DNA from 4 places in the Klebsiella sp. A52 genome. Region 1 is predicted to be linked to each of the others. Evidence: predicted binding sites of a transcription regulator. Region 1 holds the regulator's gene; each other region holds the start of a gene.
The links. The regulator LexA, encoded in region 1, represses DNA repair genes until DNA is damaged. The targets are predictions, from matches to a motif close to TNCTGTATGTACATACAGNA.
Positions count from the first base shown of each region.

Region 2: metR (HTH-type transcriptional regulator MetR) is a predicted target of LexA. The motif match lies at 5,968-5,987, and genes of this name have one in related genera.
Region 3: sulA (SOS-induced cell division inhibitor SulA) is a predicted target of LexA. The motif match lies at 3,079-3,098, and genes of this name have one in related genera.
Region 4: dinB (DNA polymerase IV) is a predicted target of LexA. The motif match lies at 4,083-4,102, and genes of this name have one in related genera.

Region 1 is NZ_CP074437.1:1,021,000-1,028,986, forward strand. It holds gene dusA (tRNA dihydrouridine(20/20a) synthase DusA) at 4-1,002, opposite strand; gene KGA69_RS04755 (cupin domain-containing protein) at 1,105-1,593, opposite strand; gene zur (zinc uptake transcriptional repressor Zur) at 1,708-2,223, shown strand; gene KGA69_RS04765 (CsbD family protein) at 2,304-2,513, opposite strand; gene dinF (MATE family efflux transporter DinF) at 2,689-4,014, opposite strand; gene lexA (transcriptional repressor LexA) at 4,085-4,693, opposite strand; gene KGA69_RS04780 (diacylglycerol kinase) at 4,816-5,184, opposite strand; gene plsB (glycerol-3-phosphate 1-O-acyltransferase PlsB) at 5,315-7,738, shown strand; gene ubiA (4-hydroxybenzoate octaprenyltransferase) at 7,790-7,987, opposite strand, start outside.
Region 2 is NZ_CP074437.1:1,234,140-1,242,126, forward strand. It holds gene ubiE (bifunctional demethylmenaquinone methyltransferase/2-methoxy-6-polyprenyl-1,4-benzoquinol methylase UbiE) at 1-80, opposite strand, end outside; gene rmuC (DNA recombination protein RmuC) at 151-1,599, opposite strand; gene udp (uridine phosphorylase) at 1,737-2,498, opposite strand; gene KGA69_RS05720 (dienelactone hydrolase family protein) at 2,765-3,577, shown strand; gene metE (5-methyltetrahydropteroyltriglutamate--homocysteine S-methyltransferase) at 3,637-5,901, opposite strand; gene metR (HTH-type transcriptional regulator MetR) at 6,019-6,972, shown strand; gene KGA69_RS05735 (carboxylate/amino acid/amine transporter) at 6,860-7,759, opposite strand; gene yigL (sugar/pyridoxal phosphate phosphatase YigL) at 7,848-7,987, opposite strand, start outside.
Region 3 is NZ_CP074437.1:4,612,366-4,620,352, reverse strand. It holds gene KGA69_RS21935 (AAA family ATPase) at 1-412, opposite strand, end outside; gene matP (macrodomain Ter protein MatP) at 598-1,050, shown strand; gene ompA (porin OmpA) at 1,144-2,196, opposite strand; gene sulA (SOS-induced cell division inhibitor SulA) at 2,549-3,058, opposite strand; gene KGA69_RS21915 (TfoX/Sxy family DNA transformation protein) at 3,509-4,132, shown strand; gene yccS (YccS family putative transporter) at 4,120-6,255, opposite strand; gene KGA69_RS21905 (YccF domain-containing protein) at 6,273-6,719, opposite strand; gene helD (DNA helicase IV) at 6,843-7,987, shown strand, end outside.
Region 4 is NZ_CP074437.1:274,874-282,860, forward strand. It holds gene gpt (xanthine phosphoribosyltransferase) at 74-532, opposite strand; gene pepD (cytosol nonspecific dipeptidase) at 790-2,247, shown strand; gene KGA69_RS01335 (GNAT family N-acetyltransferase) at 2,551-3,012, opposite strand; gene dinB (DNA polymerase IV) at 3,015-4,070, opposite strand; gene KGA69_RS01345 (glycerophosphodiester phosphodiesterase family protein) at 4,229-5,089, shown strand; gene nqrM ((Na+)-NQR maturation NqrM) at 5,145-5,360, opposite strand; gene nqrF (NADH:ubiquinone reductase (Na(+)-transporting) subunit F) at 5,363-6,586, opposite strand; gene nqrE (NADH:ubiquinone reductase (Na(+)-transporting) subunit E) at 6,599-7,195, opposite strand; gene KGA69_RS01365 (NADH:ubiquinone reductase (Na(+)-transporting) subunit D) at 7,202-7,840, opposite strand; gene KGA69_RS01370 (Na(+)-translocating NADH-quinone reductase subunit C) at 7,833-7,987, opposite strand, start outside.

The DNA of each region.
Region 1 (7,987 bases):
AGTTTAACGCTTATCGGCAACCAGCTTCAGCGCGTGTTCCAGCACGTTGATATCAGCGCCCGCTTTGTGGGCATTTTCACTCAGATAGCGACGCCACTGACGCGCGCCGGGGATCCCCTGGAACAATCCCAGCATATGGCGGGTGATATGGCCAAGATAGGTACCGTTGCTGAGCTCTCGCTCGATATAGGGGTACATTGCGCGCACCACCGCCACCGGATCGGCATCCGCGCCGTCGACGCCGAAAATCTCGCGATCCACAGAAGCCAGAATACCCGGGTTTTGATAGGCTTCACGCCCCACCATCACGCCGTCCATATGCTCAAGCTGCTGTTTAGCCTCTGCCAGAGATTTAATTCCGCCGTTAATCGCCATCGTCAGATGCGGAAAATCACGTTTCAGTTGCCAGACGCGCGGATAATCCAGCGGCGGAATTTCGCGGTTCTCTTTCGGACTCAGGCCGGAAAGCCAGGCTTTACGAGCGTGAATGATGAACATTTCACACTCCCCTTTGCCGGAGACGGTCTCAATGAAATCACACAGGAATTCATAGCTATCCCGATCGTCAATGCCAATACGGGTTTTTACCGTTACCGGGATCGACACCACGTCGCGCATCGCTTTGATGCAGTCCGCCACCAGCGCGGCGTTACCCATCAGACAAGCGCCAAACATCCCGTTCTGCACGCGGTCAGAGGGGCAGCCGACGTTGAGGTTAATCTCGTCGTAGCCGCGCGCCTCGGCGAGCTTCGCGCATTGCGCCAACGCCGCAGGATCGCTACCGCCCAACTGCAGCGCTACCGGATGTTCTTCTTCGCTATAGGCCAGGTAGTCGCCTTTACCGTGAATTATCGCGCCGGTGGTGACCATTTCGGTGTACAGCAGAGTATGGCGCGACAGCAGACGCAGGAAGTAGCGGCAATGTCTGTCGGTCCAATCGAGCATGGGCGCGATAGAAAAACGGTGGGCAGCAAAAGCGGTAGATGTGGATTCTGGCATCATGGCGAATAAATAAGCATCCGGGTAAAAAGGGGCGCTACTATAGCACAAACACCAACCACGGCGCATAACGTCGAACGCCACGCGCCATGGTCAAAATGCGGCCTATATTTTCCGCGGTTTGCCGTCGTGCGGGCCAAAGAACTGCGGAGGGTGATCCACCCAGCGATCCTGGCGAGTCGCGGCATAGCCTGGGTTCAACGGATAGTAGATGCGGTTGTGTTTTTTATTCGCCTCGCCAACGACCAGCAGCCGCACCTCCTGCTCGGTATTATTCAGGAAGGTATGACACACGCCAGTCCCCGCCGGAAAGCCGACGCTATCGCCCGGCTCCAGCTTCCATAGATAGCCATTGATCCAGACTTCCGGAAAGCCTTCCAGCACGTAGATGAACTCTTCTTCATCGCTTTCCGCATGTGGATAAGAGGTTCTGCGCCCCGGCGGTAAGCGTTCATGATGGATGCCCAGCCGATTTAGCCGCAGGCCGCGGGCAAGAGGCGCGCCAATAGAAAACAGCTCGTGACTATCGGGGTAGGTGGAATCATCCGCACCTTCCAGTTCGCGCCAATGTCGAATGCAATCAGGTCGTTTCATCGTTTTCTCCCGAAAATGAGATACATCAGGTATAGCAAAGCTTGCAGGATCTCGGCGTTTTACCTGGTTCGTGATAAAGTAACAGTTTCAACATCACGCAACCAGAGGATGCTCATGGATAACACCACTTCGCAAGAAATGTTAGCGCAGGCTGAAAAGCTTTGCGTGCAACGTGGCGTACGCCTGACCCCGCAGCGTCTGGAAGTGTTGCGTCTGATGAGCCTGCAGCAAGGGGCGATTAGCGCCTACGATCTGCTGGATCTGCTGCGAGAAAAAGAGCCGCAGGCGAAGCCGCCCACGGTCTATCGCGCGCTGGAGTTTCTGCTGGAGCAAGGTTTTGTGCACAAAGTGGAATCGACCAACAGCTATGTACTGTGCCACCTTTTCGATCAGCCGACCCACAGTTCGGCGATGTTTATCTGCGATCGCTGCGGCGTGGTCAAAGAAGAGTGTGCGGAAGGCGTAGAAGATATTATGCATACGCTGGCGGCCAGAATGGGCTTCGCTCTACGGCATAATGTGATTGAAGCGCACGGCCTGTGCGCTGCCTGCGTGGAAGTCGAAGCGTGCAGCGCCCGCGAACACTGTCATCACGATCATACCATCCAGATTAAAAAGAAAGCCCGCTGAGTCGGGCGACATCAGCGGGAAGCTACGGCATATCACTATGCCGTTAGACAGGCATAAACAGGGGGTCAAAACCACATTTGCTACCAGCGCGTATCGTTCTTACGCTCCCAGTCAGACACCTCTTTTTCGGCCTGATCTTTCGCGTAGCCGTAACGTTCCTGAATTTTACCGACTAGCTGATCGCGCTTCCCTTCAATGACCGTCATATCGTCATCGGTCAGTTTACCCCACTGTTCCTTGGCTTTACCTTTCAACTGTTTCCAGTTACCGCTGATTTCGTCTTTATTCATCATTACGTCCTCATGATTCGGTGGGTTAACAGCCCGTTTTGTTCCGGACATGGTAATAACTATAGATGACAATGCTGACACCGATTAGTTATTCGGAATTTTTAACCATCAGGCCAATTGAACACGCTGGGAGAATTTTCCCGGCTCGCGCTGCGCTCGGCCGGGATATTTGCATTCAGGAGGGTGAATTAAACCAGGTGCCACGCTGCCAGTGGCGGCGCCAGATGAGCGCCAGCGAAAGCCCACGCAAAGCTAGGAACACGGCCAGCGCCAGCCACAGGCCGTGGTTGCCGAGCACGGGCACAGAGAGCAGCGTCACCGCAAATCCCGCGGCGGCCACCGCCATGCTATTACGCATCTCCGCGCCGCGCGTTGCGCCGATAAACATGCCATCCAGCAGATAACACCAGACGCCAATCACCGGCAGGATCATCTGCCAGAACAGATAGCGGTCGGCCAGCTGCTGCAATGATGGGATAGAGGTCAATAGCGCGATGATATGCTCACCGGCCACGCTGTAGATTAACGCGAACGCCAGCGCGACCATTCCCGACTGCCGACAGGCCGCGCGCCAGACTTCCAGCAGTTGGCTACCGTCACGCGCGCCGTAAGCCTGTCCGGAATGGGCTTCGACGGCATAGGCAAAACCGTCCAGCGCGTAAGCGGTAAAGGTCAGCATGGTCATCAGTACCGCATTGACCGCCACCACGTCGCTGCCCAGACGGGCGCCGAAGACGGTGATGGCGCCAAAGCAGAGCTGCAGTAGCAGCGAACGCAGCATGATGTCGCGATTAAGCGCCAGCAGGCGCCGCATATTGCCGCGCCAGGCTTCCTTCAACATGGCAAGCGTCACGCCGCGCAGCGCCAGCACCCGTTTCGCCATTAGCAGGCCGATGATAAAGGTAGCGTATTCCGACAGCGCCGTCGCCAGTGCCGCCCCCTGCACGTTCATATGCAGCCCCATTACCAGCCACAGGTCGAGCACGATATTCAGCAAGTTGCCGACCACCAGCAGGATCACCGGGGCGCGGGCGTACTGCACGCCAAGCAGCCACCCTAACAGCACCAGGTTAGCCAACGACGCCGGGGCGCTGAGCCAGCGGATTTCGAGGAACCGCCTGGCCTGCTCCAGTACCGCCTCGCTGCCGCCGACAATATGTAGCGCGAGGTCAATGAGCGGCATGCGGAACAGAACAATGAGCAGCCCGGCGGCCAGCGCCAGGATCAGCGGTTGCACCAGAGCGCGCGCCAGCCGCTGCGGATCTTTGGCGCCGTAGGCCTGAGCGGTTAAGCCAGTGGTGCTCATTCGCAGGAACAACAGCAGCATAAAGAGGAAACTGGTGGCCGTCGCGCCGACGGCGACGCCGCCAAGGTATACGGGGCTATCAAGATGGCCGACAACGGCGGTATCGACCAGCCCCAACAGCGGAACGGTAATGTTCGAGAAAATCATCGGTAGCGCGAGGCGCCACAGTGCTTTATCGGCGGCGTTGAGCAGCATGCAGAGGGACCAGACAGAGGAGGAACATCGCAGCGTCATGCATCATGATGACGCTGCGTTAGGACGGGAGTTACAGCCACTCACCGTTACGGATCACGCCGACGGCCAAACCTTCAATGGTGAAGCTCTGCTGGCGCAGATCGACGACGATCGGGGAAAACTCGCTGTTTTCCGGCAGCAGTTCAACGACGTTGCCCTGCTTTTTCAGACGTTTTACGGTGACTTCTTCATCGATACGCGCGACGACGACCTGGCCGTTACGCACGTCCTGAGTTTTATGCACCGCCAGCAGATCGCCGTCGAGGATACCGATGTCTTTCATCGACATCCCGCTAACGCGCAGCAGGAAGTCGGCATTTGGTTTAAACATCGCCGGGTCAACCTGATAGTGACCTTCAATATGCTGCTGCGCCAGCAGCGGTTCGCCTGCGGCGACGCGGCCGATCAGCGGCAGTCCGTGTTCTTCTTCCGTCAGCAGACGAATGCCGCGTGAAGCGCCGGAGACGATTTCAATCGCGCCTTTACGCGCCAGCGCTTTGAGGTGTTCTTCCGCCGCGTTTGGGGAACGGAACCCCAAGCGCTGAGCAATTTCCGCACGCGTCGGCGGCATGCCCGTTTGGCTGATGTGATCCCGGATGAGATCAAACACCTCTTGCTGCCTGGTCGTTAACGCTTTCATTCCGCCCCCTGGGTGTATATACAGTTATGCTGTGAGTATATACAGCTAATGGTGATTTTGGAACCACATATCATATAAAAATCAGGAGATTCTTTGCGTTTTGCGAGCGTTGCCGACAAGACTTAGCGGTAATGCGACCACAACAGCATAGTCCAGGTGATCAACGCGATGATTATCGCCAGCAGTACCGCCGCCGAGCCCATATCCTTGGCGCGCCCGGAAAGCTCATGATGCTCAGGCCCGATACGGTCAACCACCGCTTCAATCGCGCTGTTAAGAATTTCGACTATCATCACTAACAGGACCGAGCCAATGAGCAGGACTCGCGTAATGATATCGACATCCAGCCAGCAGGCTATCGCCACGGCCACAATGGCGGCGACGCCTTCCTGGCGGAAAGCGGCTTCGTTCACCCACGCCGCGCGGAAACCTTTCCAGGAATAACCTGCTGCTTTAATGATTCTGGTTAACCCAGTGGTATTATTGGCCATCAAAAAGAACCTTTTAATGTAAATGACGTCGCTGAGTGTACGTGTTTGCCGTGTGACAACGGAAATTTTGTACGCTTTCTGTTATTCTTGCCGCGCATTTGCATGATTAACCAGAGGCTTCACATCGTTTATGTCCGGCTGGCAACGAATTTACTATAAATTACTGAATTTACCATTACGGGTGCTGGTAAAAAGCAAGTCTATTCCGGCAGAACCTGCTCAGGAATTAGGGCTCGATACCTCGCGTCCGATAATGTACGTCTTGCCTTATAACTCCAAGGCGGACCTGCTGACCCTGCGCGCCCAGTGCCTGGCGCATGACTTACCCGACCCTTTTGAACCGCTGGAAATCGACGGCACCCTGCTGCCGCGCTACGTTTTCATCCACGGCGGCCCGCGCGTGTTTACCTACTACACGCCGAAAGAGGAGTCCATTAAGCTGTTCCACGACTACCTGGATCTGCACCGTAATCATCCCGATCTCGACGTGCAAATGGTGCCGGTCTCGGTGATGTTCGGCCGCGCCCCGGGTCGCGAAAAAGGCGAAGAGAATCCGCCGCTACGCATGCTTAACGGTATTCAGAAATTCTTCGCCGTCTCCTGGCTTGGCCGCGATAGCTTCGTGCGTTTCTCGCCTTCTGTCTCTCTGCGCCGCATGGCGGATGAGCACGGTACCGATAAAATCATCGCCCAGAAGCTGGCCCGCGTGGCGCGTATGCACTTCGCCCGTCAACGTCTGGCCGCCGTCGGCCCGCGTCTCCCTGCCCGCCAGGATCTGTTCAATAAGCTGCTGGCATCGAAAGCTATCGCCCGCGCGGTAGAAGATGAAGCGCGCAGCAAGAAGATTTCTCACGAGAAGGCCCAGCAGAACGCCATCGCGCTGATGGAAGAGATTGCCGCTAACTTCTCTTATGAAATGATCCGCCTGACTGACCGTATTCTCGGCTTCACCTGGAACCGTCTGTATCAGGGGATTAACGTGCATAACGCCGAGCGCGTACGCCAGCTGGCGCATGACGGCCATGAGATTGTCTATGTGCCCTGTCACCGTAGCCACATGGACTACCTGCTGCTCTCTTATGTGCTTTATCATCAGGGGCTGGTGCCGCCGCATATCGCCGCCGGCATAAACCTCAACTTCTGGCCGGCCGGGCCGATTTTCCGCCGTCTGGGCGCTTTCTTTATTCGCCGTACCTTTAAGGGCAACAAGCTCTACTCCACGGTATTCCGCGAATATCTTGGCGAGCTGTTCAGCCGTGGCTATTCGGTGGAATACTTCGTCGAAGGCGGGCGTTCCCGTACCGGCCGTCTGCTGGATCCGAAAACCGGCACCCTGTCGATGACTATCCAGGCAATGCTGCGCGGCGGTAGCCGCCCCATCACCCTGGTGCCGATTTATATCGGCTACGAGCACGTGATGGAAGTCGGTACCTACGCCAAAGAGCTGCGCGGCGCGACAAAAGAAAAAGAGAGCCTGCCGCAGATGGTGCGCGGCCTCAGCAAACTGCGTAATCTCGGCCAGGGCTACGTTAACTTCGGCGAACCGCTGCCGCTGATGACCTACCTCAATCAGCACGTGCCGGAATGGCGCGAAGCCATCGATCCTATCGAAGCTGTCCGCCCTTCCTGGCTGACGCCGACGGTGAATAATATCGCCGCCGATCTGATGGTGCGCATCAACAATGCCGGGGCGGCCAACGCCATGAACCTGTGCTGTACGGCGCTTCTGGCGTCGCGTCAGCGTTCTTTGACCCGTGAGCAGCTGACCCAGCAGTTGGATTGCTACCTCGACCTGCTGCGTAACGTGCCGTACTCCACCGATTCGACCGCGCCGACGGCTTCCGCCGGCGAGCTTATCGACCACGCACTGCAGATGAACAAGTTCGAAGTCGAGAAAGACACCATCGGCGATATCATCATCCTGCCGCGCGAGCAGGCGGTGCTGATGACCTACTATCGCAACAACATCGCCCATATGCTGGTGATGCCGTCGCTGCTGGCCGCTATCGTGACCCAACATCGCCGCATCACCCGTAGCGAAGTGCTGCGTCATGTCGAGATGTTCTATCCGTTCCTGAAAGCCGAGCTGTTCCTGCGCTGGGAAAAAGAGGAGCTGGCGGGCGTTATCGATGCGCTGATGGCAGAGATGCAGCGTCAGGGCCTGGTGGTGCTGAATGGCGATGAGATGAGCGTCAACCCGGCGCACTCTCGTTCCCTGCAGCTGTTGGCCGCCGGCGCGCGCGAGACGTTACAGCGCTACGCGATCACCTTCTGGTTGTTGAGCGCCAACCCGTCCATCAACCGCAGTACGCTTGAGAAAGAAAGCCGCACCATGGCGCAGCGTCTGTCGGTACTGCACGGTATCAACGCGCCGGAGTTCTTCGATAAGGCGGTGTTCAGTACTCTGGTGCTGACCCTGCGTGACGAAGGCTACATCAGCGATACCGGCGATGCCGAGCCGGCAGAGACCCTGAAGGTCTACCAGATGCTGGCGGATTTGATTACGTCGGATGTACGTTTGACGATTGAAAGCGCCGCTCAGGACGACGCATAACGTTGCGGCTTCTGTTCCCCGGCTCGCGCCGCGAGTCGGGGAAAGAAGGATTTACTGCAGATAGCTCATCGCCAGACCGAGAAACAGCACCAGCCCAACGTAGTTATTATTCATAAACGCTTTGAAGCAGTTATCGCGTTCGCGCTTGAAGATAAGCTTCTGCTGCCAGACAAACAATCCCGCCGCGATAAACAGCGACCAGTAGAATTCCCAGTTCAGCCCATTTAGCCAGCCCACCGCGCCCATTAA
Region 2 (7,987 bases), 210 kb from region 1:
TGCGCCACCATGTCCGCCTTCTGCTCTTTGGCTACCGTTTGAAAGCCAAAATGCGTCGTTTCTTGTGAATCCTCAACCATCTCTATGCCCGCTTACTTATCAAGAAAATGTTCAGCGAGTGTAACAGATTCAGGCCATTTCCCATACGTTTCAGCTTGGCCTGACGTGCTCGTTTGCTCTCGCTACAGACGCGGAATCGGCACTAAACACATCTTCCTGCGGTAAATTTTCATCTTCCTCAAGGCGGTATTCGTCATCCTGCGCCGTGGCTTGTTCGACTAAATCAGGATTAATCTCGCGTTTAACCTCGACGCCCAGGCCACGGAATGACTCGGCCTGTACCAGCAGGTTGCCGCGCCCCGAGGCGAGCTTTTTCATCGCCTGGCGATAGTTATCCTGCGCTTTATCAAGGCTTTGGCCGATGGCCGACATATCGTCGACAAACAGCCGCATCTTGTCGTACAGGCGCCCGGCGCGCTCGGCGATTTTCTGCGCGTTACGGCTTTGATGCTCATAGCGCCACAAATTAGCGATAGTGCGCAGCGCCACTAACAGGGTTGTTGGGCTAACTAACATAATATTGTTCTTCAGCGCCTCGCTGATAAGCTCAGGCTGACGGTCGATAGCCAGCAGGAACGCCGGCTCGACGGGGATAAACATCAATACATAGTCGAGCGAACGTAACCCCGGCAGTTGTTGATAATCTTTGCGGCCCAGCAGGCGAATATGGTTACGTACCGAGGCAATATGCTCCTGTAGCGCCGCTTCGCGGGTGTAGTCGTCGTCAGCGTTGAAATAACGCTCATAGGCGACCAGCGTCATTTTGGCGTCGATAACCACGTCTTTGCCCTGCGGCAGGCGCACGATAACATCCGGCTGCATCCGCGAGCGGTTATCGGTTTCGATGCTGACCTGTGTTTGATACTCATAGCCTTCGCGCAGGCCGGAGGCCTCCAGCACGCGGGTTAGCACCACTTCTCCCCAGTTGCCCTGGGTTTTGTTATCGCCCTTCAGCGCTTTCGTCAGGTTTAACGCCTCTTGCGCCATCTGTGCGTTCAGCTGTTGCAGGTTGCGGATTTCGTGCGCCAGCGTGTGGCGCTCACGCGCCTCCTGGCCGAAGCTGTCCTGAACCTGGCGACGAAAGCCGTCGAGCTGTTCCCGGAGCGGCGTCAGCAGGCCATGCAGGCTCTGCCGGTTTTGTTCATCAACCCGGCGGTTGCTGTGTTCGAATATGCGATTCGCCAGGTTTTCAAACTGCTCGCTCAGGCGCTGCTCGCTGTTGACCATCTGGCGGATTTTATCTTCGGCGTGTAGCTGTGTAGATTCCAGACGAGTGGTCACTTCCCGCAGGTCGGCCTCCAGCGAGGTGTTGATATCACGCAGGCTGCGCAGCTCGTTGTTGAGAAGTTCGCACTCATCGCGCCAGTGCGATTCCTGCACCAGCTGCTGACGTGCGGCGCTAAGTTCGATATCCAGCTCGCGGCGCTCTTCAATGAGATCGGCACGGATTTGATCGGCGCGGGCTTTTGTCGCCAGCCAGCCAACGACTAACCCTGCCGCCAGCGCCACCACGGCGCTTATCACAATAGAGATATCCACAACGCCTCCCCGGCAACCACTTACGACACAAAATAGAATTGTGCTGTACAAACGTCCAGTTGAAAAGGATTTTCCTGCGAGGCGCTACGCAAAAAAGAAAGGCCGGAGGGTCCGGCCTTGCGAGAAAAAGTGAAGAACTACAGCAGGCGGCGCGCCGCTTCCACAACGATTTTCACCGCGTGGCTTTCGGTTTGCTTCATGGTTTCGGCGTTAGGGATCTCTTGCTGGGTACGGTTGACGATAACCCCTGCCACCATCCCGGCGCGCAGGCCCTGGCTGGCGCACATGGTCAGCAGCGTAGCGGATTCCATTTCATAGTTCATGACGCCCATTGCCTGCCACTCTTCCATTGAGCCTTTGAAGCGGCTCACGACACGGCCGGAGAAGGTGTCGTAACGCTCCTGGCCTGGATAGAAGGTATCAGAGGAGGCTGTTACACCGATATGGGTGGTCGCACCAATTGATTTCGCCGCTTCCACCAGCGCGGTGGTACAAGCGAAGTCAGCAACGGCCGGAAACTCCATCGGCGCAAAGTGCAGGCTGGCGCCATCCAGACGGACAGAACCGGTCGTCACCAGCACATCACCAACGTTGATGTGCGGCTGAATCGCCCCGGTGGTGCCGATACGCAGGAAGGTACGAACCCCCAGCTGCGCCAGCTCTTCCACGGCGATAGAGGTCGACGGGCCACCGATACCGGTGGAGCAAACAATCACCGGTTTGCCATCCAGCTCAGCGCGCCAGGAGGTAAATTCACGATGTGATGCCAGCTTAACCGGCTTATCCATCAGCGCGGCGATCTTTTCCACACGCTCCGGATCGCCAGGGACGATAGCCAGCGTAGCCCCTTGTAAATCGTTCTTAGTGAGGCCGAGATGAAAAACATCAGACTTGGACATAAAAAACTCCTCTGTGGGTCGAAGTATCAGCAGAAGCAAAAGGGTACTTTACAGAAGCCACTCGCTTATTTTTGTGATTATGGTCACCATGCATAACAATGATTGCATTTGTTTTTCAACAAATAGTGATTTACATCACATTAACAAGTTATATTCACGGTCACAGAACAAAAGATAGCCGCTTTCAGGCACTGTGCTTTATTACCGCCCGAACTAAAGGGTCTATAGTTAGTGTTGCGCTAATAAATAAGGGTACGGAGAATACCATGACCACCACCAAGCAACCTGGATTCGCACCTGCAGCCTCGCCGCACGCCTCGACCGCCGTCCATACGTCGGATGAGCAGATTGTCGCCGGAGAAACCTCGATCCCATCGCAGGGCGAGAATATGCCAGCCTATCACGCCCGCCCGAAAAACGCCGACGGCCCGCTGCCGATCGTTATCGTGGTGCAGGAGATTTTCGGCGTACATGAACATATTCGCGATCTGTGCCGCCGCCTGGCGCAGGAAGGCTATCTGGCGATTGCGCCAGAACTCTACTTCCGCCAGGGCGATCCGAATGAGTACAACGATATCCCTACCCTGTTCAAAGAACTGGTCACTAAGGTGCCGGACGCACAGGTGCTGGCGGATCTCGACCACGTCGCCAGCTGGGCGGCGCGCCACGGCGGCGATGCCCATCGTCTGCTGATCACCGGTTTTTGCTGGGGTGGGCGCATTACCTGGCTGTATGCCGCGCATAACCCGCAGTTGAAGGCAGGCGTCGCCTGGTATGGCAAACTGGTGGGAGAAAAATCGCTGAATTCGCCAAAACACCCGGTGGATATCGCGGTCGATCTCAACGCGCCGGTACTTGGCCTGTACGGCGCTAAAGACGCCAGTATTCCGCAGGATACCGTCGAGACCATGCGCCAGGCGCTGCGGGCGGCAAATGCGAACGCCGAGATCGTGGTCTATCCCGAGGCCGATCACGCCTTTAATGCCGACTATCGCGCCAGCTATCACGAAGAGTCAGCCAAAGATGGCTGGCAGCGGATGCTGGCCTGGTTTGCTCAATATGGCGGTAAAAAAGGGTAACTCGCCTGATACATGAAAAGAGGAGGCCGTGGCCTCCTCTGTTGTTTTCCGCGTATCTATCAGGCTGATTCGCGCAGATTTTGCGCCGCTTGCACCATGTTCGCCAGCGCGGCGCGGGTTTCCGGCCAGCCGCGGGTTTTCAGGCCGCAGTCCGGATTAACCCACAAGCGCTCCGCCGGGATACGCTGCGCGGCTTTCTCCAGCAACCCTTCAATCCACTCCACGCTCGGCACGTTTGGCGAGTGGATATCATAAACGCCCGGGCCGATTTCGTTTGGATATTCAAACTCTTCAAACGATTCCAGCAGTTCCATGTCGGAACGCGAGGTTTCAATGGTGATCACATCGGCATCCAGCGCGGCGATAGAGTCCATGATGTCATTGAACTCGCAATAACACATGTGGGTATGAATCTGGGTGTCATCCTTAGCAACCGCGGCATTGATGCGGAAAGCTTCGACGCCCCACTGTAAATAAGCATCCCAATCGCTGCGTTTCAGCGGCAGACCTTCGCGCAGTGCCGGTTCATCAATCTGGATAATACCGATACCGGCCGCCTCCAGATCCGCCACTTCATCGCGCAGCGCCAGCGCAATCTGCTTCGCGATTGTTTCGCGGCTGACATCCTCGCGCGGGAAGGACCAGCACAGAATGGTTACCGGACCGGTCAACATGCCTTTGACCGGCTTGTCGGTAAGAGACTGCGCGTACTTCGCCCATTCGACGGTGATCGCTTGCGGACGGCTGACATCGCCGATAACCACCGGCGGCTTCACGCAGCGAGAGCCATAGCTTTGCACCCAACCGTTTTGCGTGAAGATGAAACCGTCCAGATGCTCACCGAAATACTCCACCATGTCGTTTCGCTCGGCTTCTCCGTGCACCAGCACGTCTAAACCCAGACGTTCTTGTTCGACGATCGCCTGCTTAATATGTTCGGCAATACCCGTCCGATAATGGCTGGCGTCAAGATTGCCCTTTTTGAAGTCCAGACGTAGGGTACGAATTTCGGTTGTCTGCGGGAATGAACCGATCGTCGTCGTCGGCCATGCTGGCAGGTTAAAGCGTTTGCGCTGCGCCTGTGCGCGCTCGGCATAAGGGCTGGTGCGCTGGCTGTCCTGAGCAGTGATTGCCGCCAGCCGTTTTTCCACTGCCGCGTTGTGTACGCGAGTCGAATGGCGACGAGCCTGAATTGGCGCGCTCCACGCCTCGATCGCCGTCGTATCACCGCTGTTCAGCGCGTCGCGTAGCAGCGCCAGTTCGCCACACTTCTGCAGGGCGAAAGCAAACCAACTTTTTACTTCGGCATCAAGACGGGTCTCTACGCTCAGATCGATCGGGCTATGCAGCAAGGAGCAGGAAGAGGCGACCCATAGCTCACGTTGACCGACAAGCGACTTAATTTGCGCATATTTTTCCGTGAGATCGGCGCGCCAGACGTTACGACCATTGATCAGCCCGGCGGATAACAGCCAGTCGGCCGGCAGGCGTTTATGTAGTTCAGCCACCTCATCTTTGCCGTGTACCAGATCGACGTGTAGCCCCTGTACCGGCAGCGCGGTGATAACATCAAGGTTGTCGGTGATCCCTTCAAAATAGGTAGTCAGCAGTAGTTTTACCTGCCCCTGCAGGGCTTCATAAGCCGGTTTAAAGGCATCCAGCCATGCTTGCGGCAGCTCCAGAACTAGCGCCGGCTCATCAATCTGCACCCACTCAATGCCGCGTTTCTCCAGCTCGCCCAGTACCAGCTGGTAAACCGGAAGGATATCGTTCAACAGGCTTAGACGATCAAACTGTTCGCCTTTTACTTTGCCCAGCCACAGATAGGTTACCGGCCCCAGTAGTACAGGCTTAATCTTGTGGCCCAGCGCCAGCGCTTCGTCCACTTCATCCAGCAGTTGGGTCCAGCTCAGCTTGAACTGTTGGCCCTGGACAAATTCCGGCACCATGTAGTGATAGTTGGTGTTGAACCACTTGGTCATTTCCGCGGCGGCAGCGGGTTGACCGGTCGGCGCGCGGCCGCGACCAATGCGGAACAGGGTATCGATATCGACGGTGCCGTCTTTGTTCTGATGACGAGCCGGCACGTTGCCCAGCAGCAGGCTGGTGGTCAGAACATGGTCGTACCAGGCAAAATCGCCCACCGGCAGCAGATCAATGCCCGCCTGTTTCTGCTGCTCCCAGTGACGAGCGCGCAGATCGCGACCTACCGCCAGCAGCTCTTCACGCGTGGCGTTGCCCGCCCAGTAGCTCTCTTGCGCTTTTTTCAGCTCGCGGCGAAGGCCAACGCGAGGAAAACCGAGGGTGTGATTGAGGATTGTCATGTTATGCCCCTTATGGAATTTTTTATATTTAGCCATCCAGATGTTTACACCGCTATAATTCGCAAGTACTGTATATTCCTCAAGCGCAAATTATTCATGCCGAAGTGAAGGACATTCATGATCGAGATTAAACACCTGAAAACGCTACAGGCGTTGCGGAACAGCGGTTCGCTGGCGGGCGCGGCGGCAGCCCTGCACCAAACCCAGTCGGCCCTGTCCCACCAGTTTAGCGATCTGGAACAGCGCCTTGGCTTCCGTTTATTTGTGCGTAAAAGCCAGCCGCTGCGCTTTACGCCGCAAGGGGAAATTCTGCTGCAGTTAGCCAATCAGGTGCTGCCGCAGATCGCCCGCGCGTTGCAGGACTGCAACGAACCTCAGCAGACCCGTCTGCGGCTGGCGATCGAGTGCCATAGCTGCATTCAGTGGCTCACCCCGGCGCTGGAAAGCTTCCGCGCCCGCTGGCCGCTGGTGGAGGTTGATTTTCAGTCCGGCGTCACTTTTGACCCGCAGCCTGCCCTGCAGCAGGGCGAACTCGATCTGGTGATGACCTCAGATATTTTGCCGCGTAGCGGCCTGCACTATTCACCGATGTTTGATTATGAAGTTCGTCTGGTGTTAGCTCCGGAACATCCGCTGGCGGCGAAAACGCGCATCTCGCCGGAAGATCTGGCTGCGGAAACGTTACTGATTTATCCGGTACAGCGCGGGCGACTGGATATCTGGCGCCACTTCCTGCAACCGGCGGGGATCAGCCCGCAGTTGAAAAGCGTCGATAACACGCTGCTGCTGATTCAGATGGTCGCCGCGCGAATGGGTATTGCCGCCCTGCCGCACTGGGTGGTGGAAAGTTTTGAACGCCAGGGTTTGATTGTCACCAAAACCCTGGGAGAAGGACTGTGGAGCCGGCTGTACGCCGCGGTGCGCGATGGCGAGCAACGCCAGCCGGTAACAGAAGCGTTTATTCGCTCAGCGCGGAATCACGCTTGCGATCATCTGCCGTTTGTACGGAGTGCGGAGCGACCCAGCGGCGATGGACCCATAGCGAAGCCAGGATTACCAGCGCGCCAATGATAAAGCTCGGCCAGTGAGGCTGCTCCTGCCAGATAGCAAGGTTAACCAGCAGCCCGGCGGGGACGTGAACGTTATTCATGATCCCCAACGTACCGGCATCCACCTGCGTCGCGCCGTAGTTCCACATGAAGTAACCCAACCCGGAAGCGACCACGCCCAGCCATACCAGAACCCCCCACTGCAGACCGGTGGACGGCAACCTCTGCGGATTGCCCAGCATAAACCACGCCGCTACCGCCACGATAAAGGCGCCGGCATAGAACCAGGCAAAGGCATTGTGTTGCGGCATTGGACGGACTTCCATCAGACGCTTGTAGCCCACCATACCGATGGCGAAACAGATATTCGACAGCTGCACCAGCAATAGCCCGGTCCAGAAGTGATCGCTGACTTTGTCATAGCGGATGATCGCCGCCCCTAACACCGCCAGCGCCGCGCTAAGCAGATAGCCCCAGCGTAGTTTACGGCCGCTGATCAGATCGTAAATCAGGGTGATATACAGCGGGGTAAAGACCGTAAACAACAGAAATTCGGAGACTGTCAGATAGAGATAGGCGCGGAAAGCCAGCAAATACATAATCCCAAGCTGCATCGCTCCTACCAACATGTAGAGCACGATGGTACGCGGAGGCTGGCCGCGCGTACGCAGAAAAGGCAGGAACACCAGCGCTGCCAGGCCCACGCGCATCAGCACGGAAAAATAGCTATCGACGCTACCGGCAAGGTATTCGCCAATCAGGCTAAACGAAAAGGCCCACAGGATAGTGGTGATAATTAATAGCGCCACAATGGTCGTCTCATTGAATAAAGAACAGGCATTGTAGCGGAGAGAGAGGTTGACGACTGACCAGTTATTAGCCAATCGTCAATCTTTATCAATCGAGGTACAGCTTGCGCAGGTAATGCGGTACAGCATCATCGGCGTTGCTGCCGATCACTTCCAGCTCCGGATGCAAGTCCTTCAACCGCTGATGGGCGTTCGCCATGATGCAGCCTTTACCGGCCATCGACAGCA
Region 3 (7,987 bases), 1.5 Mb from region 1:
CGCCGTTAAACTGGCGTACGCAGCCAAAGAGCTGTTCCGCTTCAATCCAGTCTGCGGATTCAACCGGACCGCTGCTGGCAAAATTGTCTTCCGCGCTTTGGGCTGGCGACAGGGTTACGTTGCCGCCGTTGACCTGATAGCGTACACCGAAGAGCGCTGTTGTGGGTTGCTGCAGGCTGCGGGCGGCTTCGGCTACCCAATGCAGATATTCCGGTTCTTCCGGCGCCTTTACCAGCATAAAAGATGAAATGGCTGGCGTGATCAGAAGCTGTTCCAGCGCATAAAATAAACGGGGCTGTAGATCGCCGGCGAGGGATGCCTCTGCCTCGGCGAGATTGACCTGGGTAAACAGCGCCTGATAACTTTCCGTATCAGGAGCGAGGTCGTTTCGGGTAAGTTTCGTAATGGTCAAAGTCGCTGTTTTTTAGTCAGATGTAAAACGAGCGATTATACCCGATGCCGCGTCTGAGCACACGGAGGATTGCGTTTATCCCGCTGATAATGGAATCGTCCACATCACGAAAGATGATTTATTCTCAGCACATCCAGAAAAAACTGATATCCTGAAATGAGTTACACGGTCACATTGAGATCGCAATGAAATATCAACAACTGGAAAACCTTGAAAGCGGCTGGAAATGGAAATATCTGGTAAAGAAGCACCGGGAAGGTGAGCTGATTACCCGCTACATTGAAGCCAGCGCTGCGCAAGCCGCGGTCGATGTCTTGCTGACGCTCGAAAATGAACCTGTTCTGGTGAATACCTGGATCGATCAGCATATGAATCCGGAGCTGGCTAACCGGATGAAGCAGACTATTCGCGCACGACGCAAGCGTCATTTTAACGCCGAGCATCAGCATACGCGGAAAAAGTCCATCGATCTGGAGTTCGTTGTCTGGCAACGCCTGGCCGGGCTTGCCCAACGGCGAGGAAAGACATTATCAGAAACCATCGTACAGCTGATTGAAGACGCCGAGCATAAAGAAAAATATGCCAGCAAGATGTCGAGCCTGAAGCACGATCTGCAGGTGCTCTTAGGAAAAGAATAAGTATTGTCGCGACGTTGCTTGTGATTTTTCCTTTGAGCTCAAAATCAGGCCAAAAAAAACCCCGCATCAGCGGGGTTTTTTATCGTAGAAAACTTAAGCCTGCGGCTGAGTTACTACGTCTTTGTAACCTTTAACTTCGATCGCTACGCGACGATCCGGAGCCAGGCAGTCGATCAGTGCAGCGCGAGCTTTCACGTTGTCACAGGTGTTGCCGGTAACCGGATCAGATTCGCCCATACCGCGAGCAGAGATCTTGTTAGCCGGGATGCCTTTAGCTACGAGGTAGTCAACAACGGACTGAGCACGTTTCTCAGACAGTTTCTGGTTGTACTGCTCGGAACCGATGCGGTCGGTGTAACCCAGAACAACTGCAGAACCGTCTTTCGGGTCCATGTTGCTCAGCTGGGTGTACAGCTGATCCAGAGCCTGCTGACCTTCTGGTTTCAGAGTTGCTTTGTTGAAGTTGAACAGTACGTCAGACTTCAGGGTGAAGGTCTTGGTGGTGACTTCTGGAGCCGGAGCCGGAGCCGGAGCTACAACCGGTGCATTGTCTTCCTGACCGAAACGGTAGGAAACACCAACGCTCAGCATGCCGTTGTCCGGACGAACGCCTACAGTGCCTGCGTCGCCGATGTTGTTAACCCACTGGTATTCCAGACGGGTAGCGATGTCACGGGTCATTGCCCACTCAACGCCGCCAGCGAATACTGGGGAAACGCCGGTGTCGTGGTTGTCGCCAGCGATGCTGTTGCTGGAGTCAGCGCGCCATACCATGCCGCCCAGACGGGTGTAGATGTCCAGATCGTCAGTGATCGGGTAACCCAGTTTAGCGGTCAGCTGAACGCCCTGAGCTTTGAATGCGCCGTTAACTTTGTCGCCTTTGTAAGGCATACGGCCCAGCCAGTCGTAACCCATTTCGAAACCGAGGTACGGGTTAACCTGATAACCACCGAACGCACCAGCGCCCAGCTGGCTTTCGTGGGTCGGGCCATTGTTGTTCAGGTTGCTGTTGTACCAGCCGGTGTCATGGAACTGGGACCAACCCAGTTTACCACCTGCATACCAGGTGTTATCTTTCGGAGCGGCCTGCGCTACGGTAGCGAAGCCAGCCAGTGCCACTGCAATCGCGATAGCTGTCTTTTTCATTTTTTGCGCCTCATTATCATCCAAAATTCGCCATGATGGTACATAAGACCTCACGGTTAAATCCTTCACCGGGGGCGTGACTCGTTGTTAACTATGCTGATACATGCAGCGTAAGCCGATCACCCCTGGCGATGTAAAGTCTACAACTTAGTTAGAAACTTACAAGTGTGAACTCGGTCAGGCATATGAAAAAAAAGGGTTGTATACACAATATTTAACAAATATGGTTAATTTGTGAACACGGTAAAAAGTCGCGAAACCGCACCACACCGGGATCTCTGTGAAATTAACCACTTTACGAGAATGGTTTTTGATGAGGCAAAAAAAATTCCAGGATTAATCCTAATTTCACTCAATGATATAAATTTGAGTGAATTTTTAGCCCACTTAATTGTCTCCCAGGCTGGCTTGTATTTCTCACCGGGCGCATGATAAAGCCCATCGCATGACCTTCTTCTGCGGCGAGCGCCAGGCGTTCATGCTCTTGTTCAGTAAGTTCATCCGTCAGCCAGCCAATAACCACGCTATAATTCCCGGTACGTAAAGCGCGAATCATCGATTCCAGAGTGTTGCAGGGCGACATCTGGTTAATTTGCATCACTTTTGATAGCGGCAGACCGGATGATTGTACCCATTCTTTACTCAGCTTCTGCTGCGGCGTGAGCCACAGTTGCCAGCGCGACTGCTGGCCCAACTGTTGTAATAAAGGTAGCAACAAAAGCTGCGTCATCATGGGTTGATCTTCGCGATAGACGATTTCACTAATCAGCCCAGTGGCTGAATGTTCGACGACGCTGTGCGAAGGGCGACGTACTGAAGCCGAAGTCAGTGGTGAACGATTTGCGTGAGCTGAAGTAAACATAGTCTATCTCGCCTGTGAGTTACTGTATGCATATACAGTATATCCACCAGGGGTTAACGTCAACCTCATTTTCCCACTTTTGCATATATTTTATGCACTCTACCCGGCTATGAATCAGAGCCGCGGCGACTTGTTTATATGAATTCACTGTCTCCATGCTGAAGCCGCAGGAGATATTTCCCTCTATTTATCTTTGCTTCACGGCTACCAGGCATGATGTCGATGGGGCCGATATGCTGTTTATCAATTAACATTGCTTAAGTATTCAGCGAGTCTCTGCAACACGATTTGCAGAATAACTTTTTCCTGAAAGCGCCTCGCAAAACGGCGAGCTGGTTGAAATGAAGCCAAAATTCATCTTGCTGCACAAAACGAACTCACTTATTTTCTTCAATAACGGATCCGTTAATAAAAATTACTTTTATATGCATGATTACTAAAGGAATGATCATGAAGAAACTATCAAAATTACGGTTCCTCCAGTTTCAGGAGTGCCTTTCTCCCTTAGGCAAAATCAGTAGCCGGCCTCTATTTGGCGGTTACAGTCTGGCGATAGACAATACCGTGTTTGCCATGGTGGCCGAAGGCGAAATCTATCTTAGAGTGTGTGAGCAAAGCGCAGAATATCGGGTCGAGCATCATAGCCCAATGTTAACTATGCGCAAAAATGGTCGGCCGGTAGCGCTAAAATATTACCGTATAGATGAAGCATTATGGCAGGACAGTAAAATGCTGTTTCACCTCTCGGAGCTGTCTTTGCATACGGCGCGTAGCGAAAAGCAGCATCAGCGTGATTCTGGCAGGCTAAAAGATTTGCCTAATATCAGTTTCCACATGGAATTGATGTTGATTCATGCCGGAATAACCGATGTGAAAATGCTGCGTACAATTGGTGCGGAAAAAAGCTGGTTAAAATTGAGGGAGCATAATAAAGGAATATCAATCAATGTCCTTGAGTCCCTGGCGGGCGCGATTGCCGGCACCCATTCCGCCGCGCTCCCGGCGCAGCGGCGCCAGGAGCTACGGGAGTGGGCTAATACGCAAGGGTACGGCGTGGAGGATTATTCTGGTTGACCGGCAATCCGGCGCTGCAGGCGACATATTTCCGGCAGCAGTGCGAGCAGTAGCCCAATCTGCTGCAGGACCAATGGTTCTTTGCTGTCGGCTCGCGGTTCCAGGTGTTGAATACGTGATTGCAGGTTGCTGAGCGCCTGCTGAACGCGCTGTTCGTCTGCGGGAGAATGATGCAGCGCATCATCGACGTAGCAGACGGCATCATCGAGTAACGCCAGTATTTCCGGCGTCGTCAGTTTCTCCCTGTGCGCCCCCAACGCGGAAATATAGCTGGTAAACGTATGGTTAAGGCACAGCAGGCGGAATGCGGTTTCACGCATTGTGTTGTCGGCTTTTGGCTCTGTGGATAAATTGGATACCACTGATGCCAGCTCGCTATCCCGGTTATGTGCATTACGTCGGGCGACGCGATACTCAAGACGGTTGTCGCGCCCCTGATGGTACTGCTCAAGAATAGCGTCCAGATAACGGCAGTTAGCGTTGATAGCCTGATCAAGTACCCGAGGTAAATTACGGAAGTTCCAGTCTGGCCAGATAAAGGTCACTGCCGCCCACGCGATAGCGCAGCCGATTAATGTATCGAGGATACGCGGTAAAGCGACTTCGAATCCCTCGCCCAACAGGTTAAAGCACAGCAGTACCAGCAGCGTGATAAACATAGTGGCATGCGCATACTGGACGTTGCGAAAGGCGAAAAACAGCACACCGGTTAGTACAATGAGCAATAGCTGGCCTTCGACCGAGGGAACCAGCAGCAGCACCGGTAACCCGATAGCGACCCCTACCAATGTCCCGATGATCCTTAACGCCAGGCGATGCCGGGTAGCGTTATAGTTCGGCTGGCAAACAAACAGGCTGGTCAGCAGAATCCAGTAACCGTGGTTGAGGCCGGTAAACTGAATGAAGGCATAGCCCGCGCACAGCACCAGTGACATGCGCACCGCATGGCGGAAAAGCGCCGATTCCGGTGTCATATTGCTGCGCAGCCGTAGCCAGATATCGCTAAAGCCGCTGGGGCGATCGTCTGCAAGCAGGTTTTCGGGATGGTTGCTGGCCAGCACGCTGGTTTGCACCGATTCGATGGTTGCCAATTGCGCATCTATGGCGCGTAGGTTATTGAGTAGAAAACCCAGCGCTTTGACCTGATCTTGAGGCGCGCCGCTGGCGCGAACGCGATCCAGCGCCGCGTCAAGATGCATAAAGGCGCGTTCAAAATGCGCATCATGCTGATACGGAACGCGTAAGAGGATGGCGCGGGAGAGTTTCTGACATGCCTGCGCCTGCATCGACAGCATCCGCTGGAAACGGAACATCACATCGCTGTAGCGGAAATGGTCGCGAAGTGTCTGATACTGAATATGCGACGAGCTGGCACGCTCATGAATGTCCTGAGCGACGAAATAGTACTGTAGGGTACGACGAGTACCGCGTTGCCCGCGGTCGCCGCGTAGGCGCGTCAGTAAAGACGCTTTCGTTTGGTTCAGCATCGCAACCAGTTTGCCGTTGGCGAGCGCCAGATCGTACAACGGCGCCTGACTTTCATCTTCGATATCCGGATCGAACAACCGTGATTTAAGTTCAAGATACTGCGCCAGCTGTTCATAGCTGCGCGCAAGGTTATCCTGCAGCGGACGAATGGGGAAAATAAGATGACCGGCGAGTGTTAATACGTTGTACCAGATGGCGCCAGCCAGCAAAAAGAGCGGCTGCAGGTACCAACTGTTATACAGAGTGACCCCTAACATGGTGTAGATAGCGATCAGTAAGGCGCCGAAAGCAATGGTGGCATAGCGTTGACCCAGACCGCCGAGCAAGATAAAGCCCGTCGTGGACAGGGTTAAGCCTATAGCAAACAGCCACGGCCACGGAAACAGTAATTCCACCGATGCGGAAGCAATAAAGAAGCAGACCAGCGTAATGGCGAGATTACGTAGCCGCCCGGTGAGGCGATCGTCGAGGTCGGTCAACGCCGCGGCTACCACCCCGAGCGTTAACGGGATCGTGAGTTTGACTTCGCCAATCCACCACGGCGCAACCGTGGTGCCACAAAGCGCAATAAAAATCCTGGCGTTATATAACCAGGCGCTATTCCATGTATAACGGCGGAGCAGGGGGCTTAACATAACAGTGATCCGTACAATTACTGAAAGCGGCGGCGGGCGTTGGCTTCGCGTGCGGCGCGAGCCGTTTCAACGGAGACCACGCGGCGTCCTACTGGCCAAAGCGCAATAGCGGCAATTTTAAAGTTGGCGATCCCGACAGGGATACCAATGATGGTCAGGCACTGGGCGATACCGCTGAAGATATGCATCAGGCACAGCCACCAGCCAAAGAACATGAACCACAAAATATTCAAAATAGTGCCGCCCGCGTTCAGTAAGCTGTTTTTTGCTTCAGGTTCCAGTTCATCAACATGAATGGCTTCATTACCGTAGGGGAAAAGCGATAACCTGGTGATTTCCCAACATGAACGGGTCAGCGGTAACGTGAAAATCAAAACAATACTGACCAGCGTCGCCAGTAGCCAACCGAGCGTGGTGGCGAAACCGCCAAGAACAAAGTTTAAAATATTCAGAATGGTACGCATAAACCCTCTGGTTAACCCTATGGATAATAAGACCCGACAATTGTAACGTTTTTTTGCGCTGGAGCACCTGCTCGCGGGCGGTTAAACTTAAAAACATTCAAACTGATTGAAATTTGGCGATATATGGAACTTAAAGCGACAACATTGGGCAAACGCATGGCGCAGCATCCTTATGATCGGGTGCAGTTGCTGAATGCCGGGGTTAAAGTCTCCGGCGATCGTCATGAGTATCTTATACCTTTCAATCAGTTATTGTCGGTTCAATGTAAGCGTGGCCTGGTGTGGGGCGAGCTGGAGTTCGCACTGCCTGAAAGCAAAGTTGTGCGTTTGCATGGTACCGAGTGGGCCGAGACGCAACATTTCTATCATCATCTCAATAATCTCTGGCAGCAGTGGAGCGCGGAGATGAGTGAAATTGCCGCGCAATTACTGCGCCAACAGTTAAGTGAAATTGAACGCGCCAGCGCCGAAGGTAAGTGGCTGACCCGCCAGCAGGTCGCCGATGTTCAGGCGAAGATACGCCGGGCCTTAACCGGACTGCCTTTCCCTGAGAGCCGTCTGGATGAATTTGATAACTGCCGCGAACTGTGGCGCCAGTGTCAATGCTGGCTTAGCGATATCGACGAGGCTCGCCTGGCGCATAATCAAGCCTATACCGAAGCCATGCTGGAACAGTATCGCGCTTTCTTCGATAAGGTCGAGTCTTCACCGCTCAACCCGGCGCAGGCGCGGGCGGTGGTTAACGGCGAGCGTTCGTTGCTGGTGCTTGCCGGCGCCGGTAGCGGAAAAACCTCGGTGCTGGTCGCCCGTGCAGGGTGGTTGTTAAATCGCGGCGAGGCGGCAGCCGATCAGATCCTGCTCCTGGCGTTTGGCCGTCAGGCTGCTCAGGAAATGGATGAACGTATTCAGGAGCGATTGGGAACCGACGAGATTGCTGCGCGGACCTTTCATTCACTGGCGTTACATATTATTCAGCAGGGTAGTAAGAAGGTTCCGGCGATCAGTAAGCTGGAAAACGATACCGCCGCCCGGCAAAAGCTTTTGTTGAAGGCCTGGCAGCAGCAGTGTCAGGAGAAAAAAGCGCAGGCTAAAGGCTGGCGTCAGTGGTTGATGGATGAGATGGAGTGGCAGATTGACGAAGGCGATTTCTGGCAGGATCGCGCGCTGCTGCGTCGCCTGGCCGGCCGTCTTGACCGCTGGGTTAGTTTGATGCGTATGCATGGCGGCTCGCAGGCGGAGATGATCGCCAGCGCGCCTGAAGAAGTACG
Region 4 (7,987 bases), 750 kb from region 1:
GTAACCTGCGTCAGGGTAAAAAAAACCACGCCCGGCATAACCGGGCGTGGTAATTATTCACTATTGGCGGGAATTAACGGCCAGCGATTGGCGGGACGAAGACGACGCCCATATCCCACGGCTGTTCAATCCAGGTATCCTGCGGGATATCAACCACATAATCATCAACCAGCGGACGGCCAGCCGGCTTGGCGAAAATGGTGACAAAGTGCGCTTTAGGATACATTTCGCGAATAGCGACGGCGGTGCCGCCGGTATCGACCAGGTCATCAATAACGATGAAACCTTCGCCATCGCCTTCAGCGCGCTTCAGTACTTTCAGCTCGCGCTGGTTGTCGTGATCGTAGCTAGAGATACATACGGTATCAACATGACGAATACCCAGTTCACGCGCCAGTAAAGCTCCCGGTACCAGACCGCCACGGCTAACGGCAATGATGCCTTTCCATTGTTCAACCGGCAGCAGACGGCTTGCCAGTTTGCGGGCGTGAATCTGCAACATGTCCCAGGTGACGACGTATTTTTCGCTCATGTGAATTGTCCCAGCCTGTGTATAACGGCTTAAATATTGTTCGAGGGGGAAAATGGTTGCGCGAGATTATAGAGACCTGACGCGCTAAAAACCAGTATTAAGCGCCTCCGGCAACGCTTTTTGCGTGCTTTACACTAGCAGAGCGCGCGGAAAGTGGTATTCTCAACCACATCGCGCAAGCCCGAGCTTGTAGTGAATCTTATTGCTAACCCTCGACCTGTAAACGACTTTTGCAGGTGACTGTAAGGAGACTCATCGTGTCTGAATTGTCTCAATTATCCCCGCAACCGCTTTGGGATATTTTTGCCAAAATTTGCTCCATCCCGCACCCGTCCTATCACGAAGAACAGCTCGCCGAGCACATCATGGGTTGGGCAAAAGAAAAAGGCTTACACGCGGAACGCGACCAGGTTGGCAACATTCTGATTCGTAAAGGCGCGACCGCCGGTATGGAAAACCGCAAGCCGGTGGTTCTGCAGGCGCACCTCGATATGGTGCCGCAGAAAAATAACGATACCGTCCACGATTTCACCAAAGACCCGATCCAGCCGTACATCGACGGCGAGTGGGTCAAAGCGCGCGGCACCACCCTGGGCGCGGATAACGGCATCGGTATGGCCTCCGCGCTGGCGGTGCTGGCCGACGATAGCGTTGCCCACGGCCCGCTGGAAGTGCTGCTGACCATGACCGAAGAAGCCGGCATGGATGGCGCGTTCGGTCTGCAGGCCAACTGGCTGCAGGCGGATATCCTGATCAATACCGATTCGGAAGAAGAAGGCGAAATCTACATGGGTTGCGCCGGCGGTATCGATTTCACCTCTAACCTGGCGCTGACTCGCGAAGCGATTCCTGCCGGTTTCCAGAGCTTTAAACTGACCCTGAAAGGCTTAAAAGGCGGCCACTCCGGCGGTGAAATCCACGTCGGCCTGGGCAACGCTAACAAGCTGCTGGCGCGCTTCCTGGCGGGCCATGCCGATGAACTGGATCTGCGTCTGGTCGATTTCAACGGCGGTACGCTGCGTAACGCTATCCCGCGTGAAGCCTTCGCGACCGTCGCCGTCGCCGCGGACAAAGCGGATGCGCTGAAAGCGCTGGTGAATACTTACCAGGATATCCTGAAAAACGAACTGGCGGCCAAAGAGAAGAATCTGGTCGTCCTGCTGGAAGCGGTCGCGAACGATAAAGCGGCGCTGACTCAGGCTTCCCGCGACGGTTTCGTGCGCCTGCTGAACGCGACGCCGAACGGCGTGATCCGCAACTCCGACGTCGCCAAAGGCGTGGTTGAAACCTCGCTGAACGTCGGCGTCGTCACCATGACCGACGACAACGTACAGATCCACTGCCTGATTCGCTCGCTGATCGACAGCGGTAAAGACTATGTCGTCAGCATGCTGGATTCACTGGGCAAACTGGCCGGGGCGAAAACCGAAGCCAAAGGCGCTTACCCAGGCTGGCAGCCGGATGCCAACTCTCCGGTTATGCACCTGGTGCGCGAGACCTATCAGCGTCTGTTCAACAAGACGCCGAACATCCAGATTATCCACGCTGGTCTGGAATGCGGTCTGTTCAAAAAACCGTATCCGGACATGGACATGGTCTCCATCGGCCCAACCATTACCGGCCCGCACTCCCCGGATGAGCAGGTTCATATCGAGAGCGTCGGCCAGTACTGGACGCTGCTGACCGAACTGCTGAAAGCGATTCCGGCGAAGTAAGCCATGCACCGGCGGCGTGATGCCGCCGGTTGTTCCTCCGGGCCCCGGTTATGACCTGTATTGTCTGGTGGTGGCTAACGCCTTATCCGGCCTACCGTTAATTTGTTCACCACGCAGCCTCAAAATCCCCGGTGGGGCTACCGCTTACCGGGGCTACAGTAATGTGCAGTTTGGTAGCCCGGACAAGGCGCAATGCGCCGCCTCCGGGAAAATCCCTGCCAGCGACTGGACCACAACAGACTCTCAGCGTTATGAGATGAAAGCTTTTCTCAAGCTAAAACAGCCGCAAACCGATAACAGTATCTATTCAGCCTTCCCCGAACCGCGTTTTTCCATTCGATAGTTGGTGAACCACTCTCCACGCGATTCTACTCGCTGCTCAGCGACGACACGAAATCCCTGACGAAGAAAACTGGATCGTGCCGTTATGCTCGCATCGACCGACAGTACCTTTCCCGGATGGCTGGCGCAGACCGCGCCGATGAGCGCATGACCGATTCCACGACGGGCATAATCCGGCGAGACGAATAAAAGGTCGATATAATCATTAACGGCGGTGATAAATCCAACCGGCTGATTATCAATAACCGCCACCAGCACTTGCGAATCGGCAAGTTTCTGCCGCCAGCGGGATTCATCAACCTGCGCCCAGGCGGCAATTTGCGCGGGAGAATAATCCCGGCTGGCGGTCTCTCTCACCGCGCGTAAAAAAATGGCGCACAGCGCCGGAAAATCATCTTCTGAATACGCCCTGATCGTTAACATCGTTATAGTCCAAGCACCAGTTGTCGTTCGAGCTGTGGGTCGAGCAGCGTCACGTGTAACCCCACTAGCCGCACGCCGCGGCTGCCCCGACGTTCGAGCCAGGCGTTGCGCGCGGTCGCGATTAAATCCTCTTTGTTTAACCGCGGCCAGACGTGCTCCTGAGTAGTGAGCTGAAAATCGTTAAACTTCAGTTTAATGCCCTGACGCGCGATCAGCAGATCCGGTTTTACCTTCGCCAGACGACGTTCCAGCTCGGGATAGAGATTTTCGATAATCGCTTCGCAGTCTGACCACTCGTGAATATCTTCCGCCAGAGTGCGCTCGACGCCGACCGATTTGCGCTGACGATCGTTATGGATTTCGCGCTCGTCAATGCCGTGGCTGCGCTCCCACAGGATACGGCCAAACTTACCAAAGCGTTTAAGCAGCATCGCCAGATCGCTGTTCTGCACGTCGCCACAGGTACGCAGCCCCATATTTTCCAGCTTCGCCGCCGACACCTTCCCGACGCCGGGGATTTTCGCCAGCGGCAGAGACCGCACAAATTCCGCCACCTGGTGCGGGGCAATGACGAACTGGCCATTCGGCTTGTTCATATCTGAGGCAATTTTCGCGAGGAATTTTACCGGCGCCACGCCCGCCGAAGCGGTGAGATTCAGTTCACGCTCGATGGTCTGGCGGATCTCCTGGGCCATCAGCGTGGCAGAGCCGTGGCAGTGTACGCTGTCGCTCACGTCAAGGTAGGCTTCATCCAGCGACAGCGGCTCGATTAACGAGGTATAGCGGGAGAAAATTTCGCGGATGTGGTTCGAGGCTTCTTTGTAGGCATCAAAGCGCCCCGGCAGCAGCGTGAGGTGCGGACACAGTTTAAGCGCCGTCGCCGTCGGCATCGCGCTGCGCACGCCAAACTTACGCGCAGGATAGTTCGCGGTACTAATCACGCCACGCTGTACCCGACTGCCGCCAATGGCAATGGGGATATCGCGCAACGCCGGGTTGTCACGCATTTCCACCGCTGCGAAGAAGCAGTCCATATCGACATGGATAATTTTACGCATCGCCTTGCCCAACACTGTATACCCATACAGCATAGCAAAACTACGCGCAAATTTTATCTTTTTTTAATTCAACCGCCAAAAAAGCTGTTACAACATAAAAGTGAAACAAATCACGTTTATTTTCATACATTTAAATAATGAATCAGGAAGATACAATCATGAAGAAAATACTCACGGTACTCTGCCTGCTGGCGACCGGCAGCGCTTTTGCCAACCCGCAGTTGATTGCCCACCGCGGCGGTACCGGCGATGCGCCGGAAAATACCCTACCGGCCATCAAACTGGCGCTGGAAAACCACGCGCAGGCCATCTGGGTCACGGTACAGCTAAGCCGCGACGGCGTACCGGTGCTCTATCGCTCAAGCGATCTCTCCGCCCTGACCAACGCCGAGGGCAAGGTCTCAAGCTTAACCGCCGCCGAGCTGGCGAAAGTCGATGCTGGCTGGAAATGGGGCGATGACAGCCATCCGTGGCGCGGCAAGCAGGCCACGATCCCGACCTTACAAAGCGTGCTGCAGCAGTGGCCGCAGACCTTCTTCTACATCGATATAAAATCACCGGATGCCGATCCAACGGTGATGGGCGAACGCCTGCTGGAGGTGTTAAAAAACACCCATAGCCTCGAGCGGGTGCGCGTTTATTCCACCGAAGACCGCTATATCGCCGCTCTGCCGCAACCAATCCCACGCTTTGTTAGCCGCAGCGAAACCCGAACCAGGCTTGCAAACGTTTCGCTCAGCCACCAGTGTCAGAAAGACAGCCAGCGCGATGGCGATAAGTGGTACGGGCTGGAACTGAAGCGCAAGGTGGAGGTAGTCGAGAAGTTTACCCTTGGTGAAGGCGTTTCTCCGGCGACGCTCACCTGGGATAAAGAGGCGATGGATTGCTTCCGCTCGCAGGGCCAGGCCCACATCATTTTCTTCGGTATCAATAGCGCGGAAGATTATCGTACGGCGAAAGAACTGGGCGCCGACGGCGTGATGGTGGACTCTCCGGCGCAGGCGAAAAACTGGCAGTAAGATAAAAAAGGCCGCGAAAGCGGCCTGAAAACGCAAGCGTAGCGCCGTCGGCGCATTAGAGAATGCGCTGCTGCTGGCGCTGCGCCTCGCGGGCGAGACGTTTCTTACGCGCGTCGCACGGTTCCGGACAGTCGCAGACTTTCTCCAGCCCCAGCGAGGAGATCCCGCCGCAGCTGCCTTGAATACTCTTATGCTTCACCAGGTAGCCCAGGGACATGCCGAGGATCACCAGCGCAAAAATCACAAAGGTCGCGACAAATACCGTCCACATCATCAGCCTCCAAAGTCGTCGAGCATGATGTTCTCATCTTCGACGCCCAGGTCTTTGAGCATTTTAATCACCGCGGCGTTCATCACCGGCGGCCCGCACATATAGAACTCGCAATCTTCCGGCGCCGGATGGTCGCGCAGATAGTTTTCATACAGAACATTATGGATAAAGCCCGTATGCCCGGTCCAGTTATCTTCCGGCAGCGGATCGGAGAGCGCGACGTGGAAGGTAAAATTGGGGTTTTCACGCGCCAGCTGTTCAAACTCATCGTCATAGAACATTTCACGCAGCGAACGCGCGCCGTACCAGAAGCTGATTTTACGCGTGCTGTGCAGGCGCTTAAGCTGGTCAAAGATGTGCGAACGCATCGGCGCCATGCCCGCGCCGCCGCCGATAAACACCATCTCGGCGTCGGTCTCTTTGGCAAAGAACTCACCAAACGGCCCGGAAATCGTCACCTTATCGCCAGGCTTCAGCGACCAGATATAGGACGACATTATCCCCGGCGGCGCATCCGGAACCTTCGGCGGCGGCGTGGCGATACGCACGTTGAGCATAATGATGCCCTCCTCTTCCGGATAGTTAGCCATCGAGTAGGCGCGCAGGGTCGGCTCTTTCACCTCAGAGACATAGCGGAACAGGTTGAACTTGTCCCAGTCTGAGCGATATTCATCGGGAATATCAAAGTCGGCATAGGCCACTTTATGCGACGGGCATTCGATCTGAATATAGCCGCCGGCGCGGAACGGCACCGCTTCACCATCCGGCACCCGTAATTTGAGCTCTTTAATGAAGGTCGCTTTGTTATCATTAGAGATAACCTCGCACTCCCATTTTTTCACGCCGAAAATCTCTTCCGGCAGCTCAATTTTCATATTCTGCTTCACCGCCACCTGGCAGGCCAGGCGGCACCCTTCTTTGGCTTCGCGTTTGGTGATATGCGAAAGCTCGGTCGGCAGAATATCGCCGCCGCCTTCTTTGATGGTCACCCGGCACTGGCCGCAGGAGCCGCCGCCGCCGCAGGCGGAAGAGACGAAGATACCGTTGCTGGAGAGCGTGTTCAGCAGTTTGTCACCCGCCGGCGTGCGGATCTGTTTATCCGCTTCGTTATTGATTTCAATAACCACGTCGCCCGCGTTCACCAGCTTCGAGCGCGCCACCAGGATGAGCCCCGACAGGACCAGCACGATCAGCGTGAACATCACCACGCCAAGAATAATTTCCATACTTTTCCGCCCTTATAGCTGCACACCGGAGAATGACATAAAGCCGAGCGCCATCAGTCCGGTGGTGATAAAGGTGATCCCTAACCCGCGCAGACCGGCGGGCACGTTGGCGTACTTCATTTTTTCGCGGATCCCCGCCATCGCGACAATCGCCAGCATCCAGCCGATGCCGGAACCAAAGCCGTAAACAATCGATTCCGGGAAGTTGTAATCGCGCTGCACCATAAACGACACGCCGCCGAAAATGGCGCAGTTAACGGCGATAAGCGGCAGGAAGATCCCTAACGCGTTATAGAGTGCCGGGAAGTACTTATCGAGGATCATCTCAAGTATTTGCACCAGCGCCGCAATTACCCCGATAAAGGTGATGAAGTTAAGGAAGCTGAGGTCTACGCCTTCCATCAATGCGCCGTCGCGCAGCACCAGGTTATAGACCAGGTTGTTGATCGGTACAGCAAGACCCAGCACCACCGTGACCGCAACGCCGAGGCCAAACGCGGTGGAGACCTTTTTCGACACCGCGAGGAAGGTACACATCCCGAGGAAGAAGGCCAGCGCCATGTTCTCAACGAACACCGCGCGGACAAACAGGCTAATGTAATGAGCCATAATCGGTTACTCCTTTTCCTGCTGTTCAGGCTTCCAGCTACGCAGGGCCCAAATCAGCAAACCGATAATGAAGAACGCGCTCGGCGCCAGCAGGAACAGGCCGTTCGGCTGATACCAGCCGCCGTTCTGCACCGTTTCCAGTACGGTGATACCGAACAGCTTGCCGCTGCCGATAAGCTCGCGCAGGAAGCCGACGATAATCAGGATCGCGCCGTAACCGAGACCGTTACCGATACCATCCATAAAGCTGGCCAGCGGCGGCGATTTCATGGCATAAGCTTCGGCACGCCCCATCACGATACAGTTCGTGATAATAAGCCCGACGAACACCGACAGCTGCTTAGAGGTCTCATAGGCGAAAGCCCGCAGCAGCTGATCCACCACGATTACCAACGAGGCGATGATCGCCATCTGCACGATGATACGTACGCTATTGGGAATATGGTGGCGAATCATAGAGATAAACATGCTGGAAAACGCCGTCACCAGCGTCACCGCAATGGTCATCACGAAGGCGGTTTCCAGTTTGGTAGTCACCGCCAGCGCGGAGCAGACGCCGAGCACCTGCAGGGCGATGGGGTTATTGGCGATAAGCGGCCCCACCAGCACGCGCTTCACCTCTTTCATATCGCTCTGTTCAGCCATTATTCAGCTCTCCCTCACGAACCTTTTTCAGGAACGGACCAAAGCCCAGTTCGCCCATCCAGAAATCAAAGCTATGCTGCACGCCGTTTGACGTCAGCGTGGCGCCGGATAAACCGTCTACCGCGTGGAGATCGCCTGCGCGCGCGC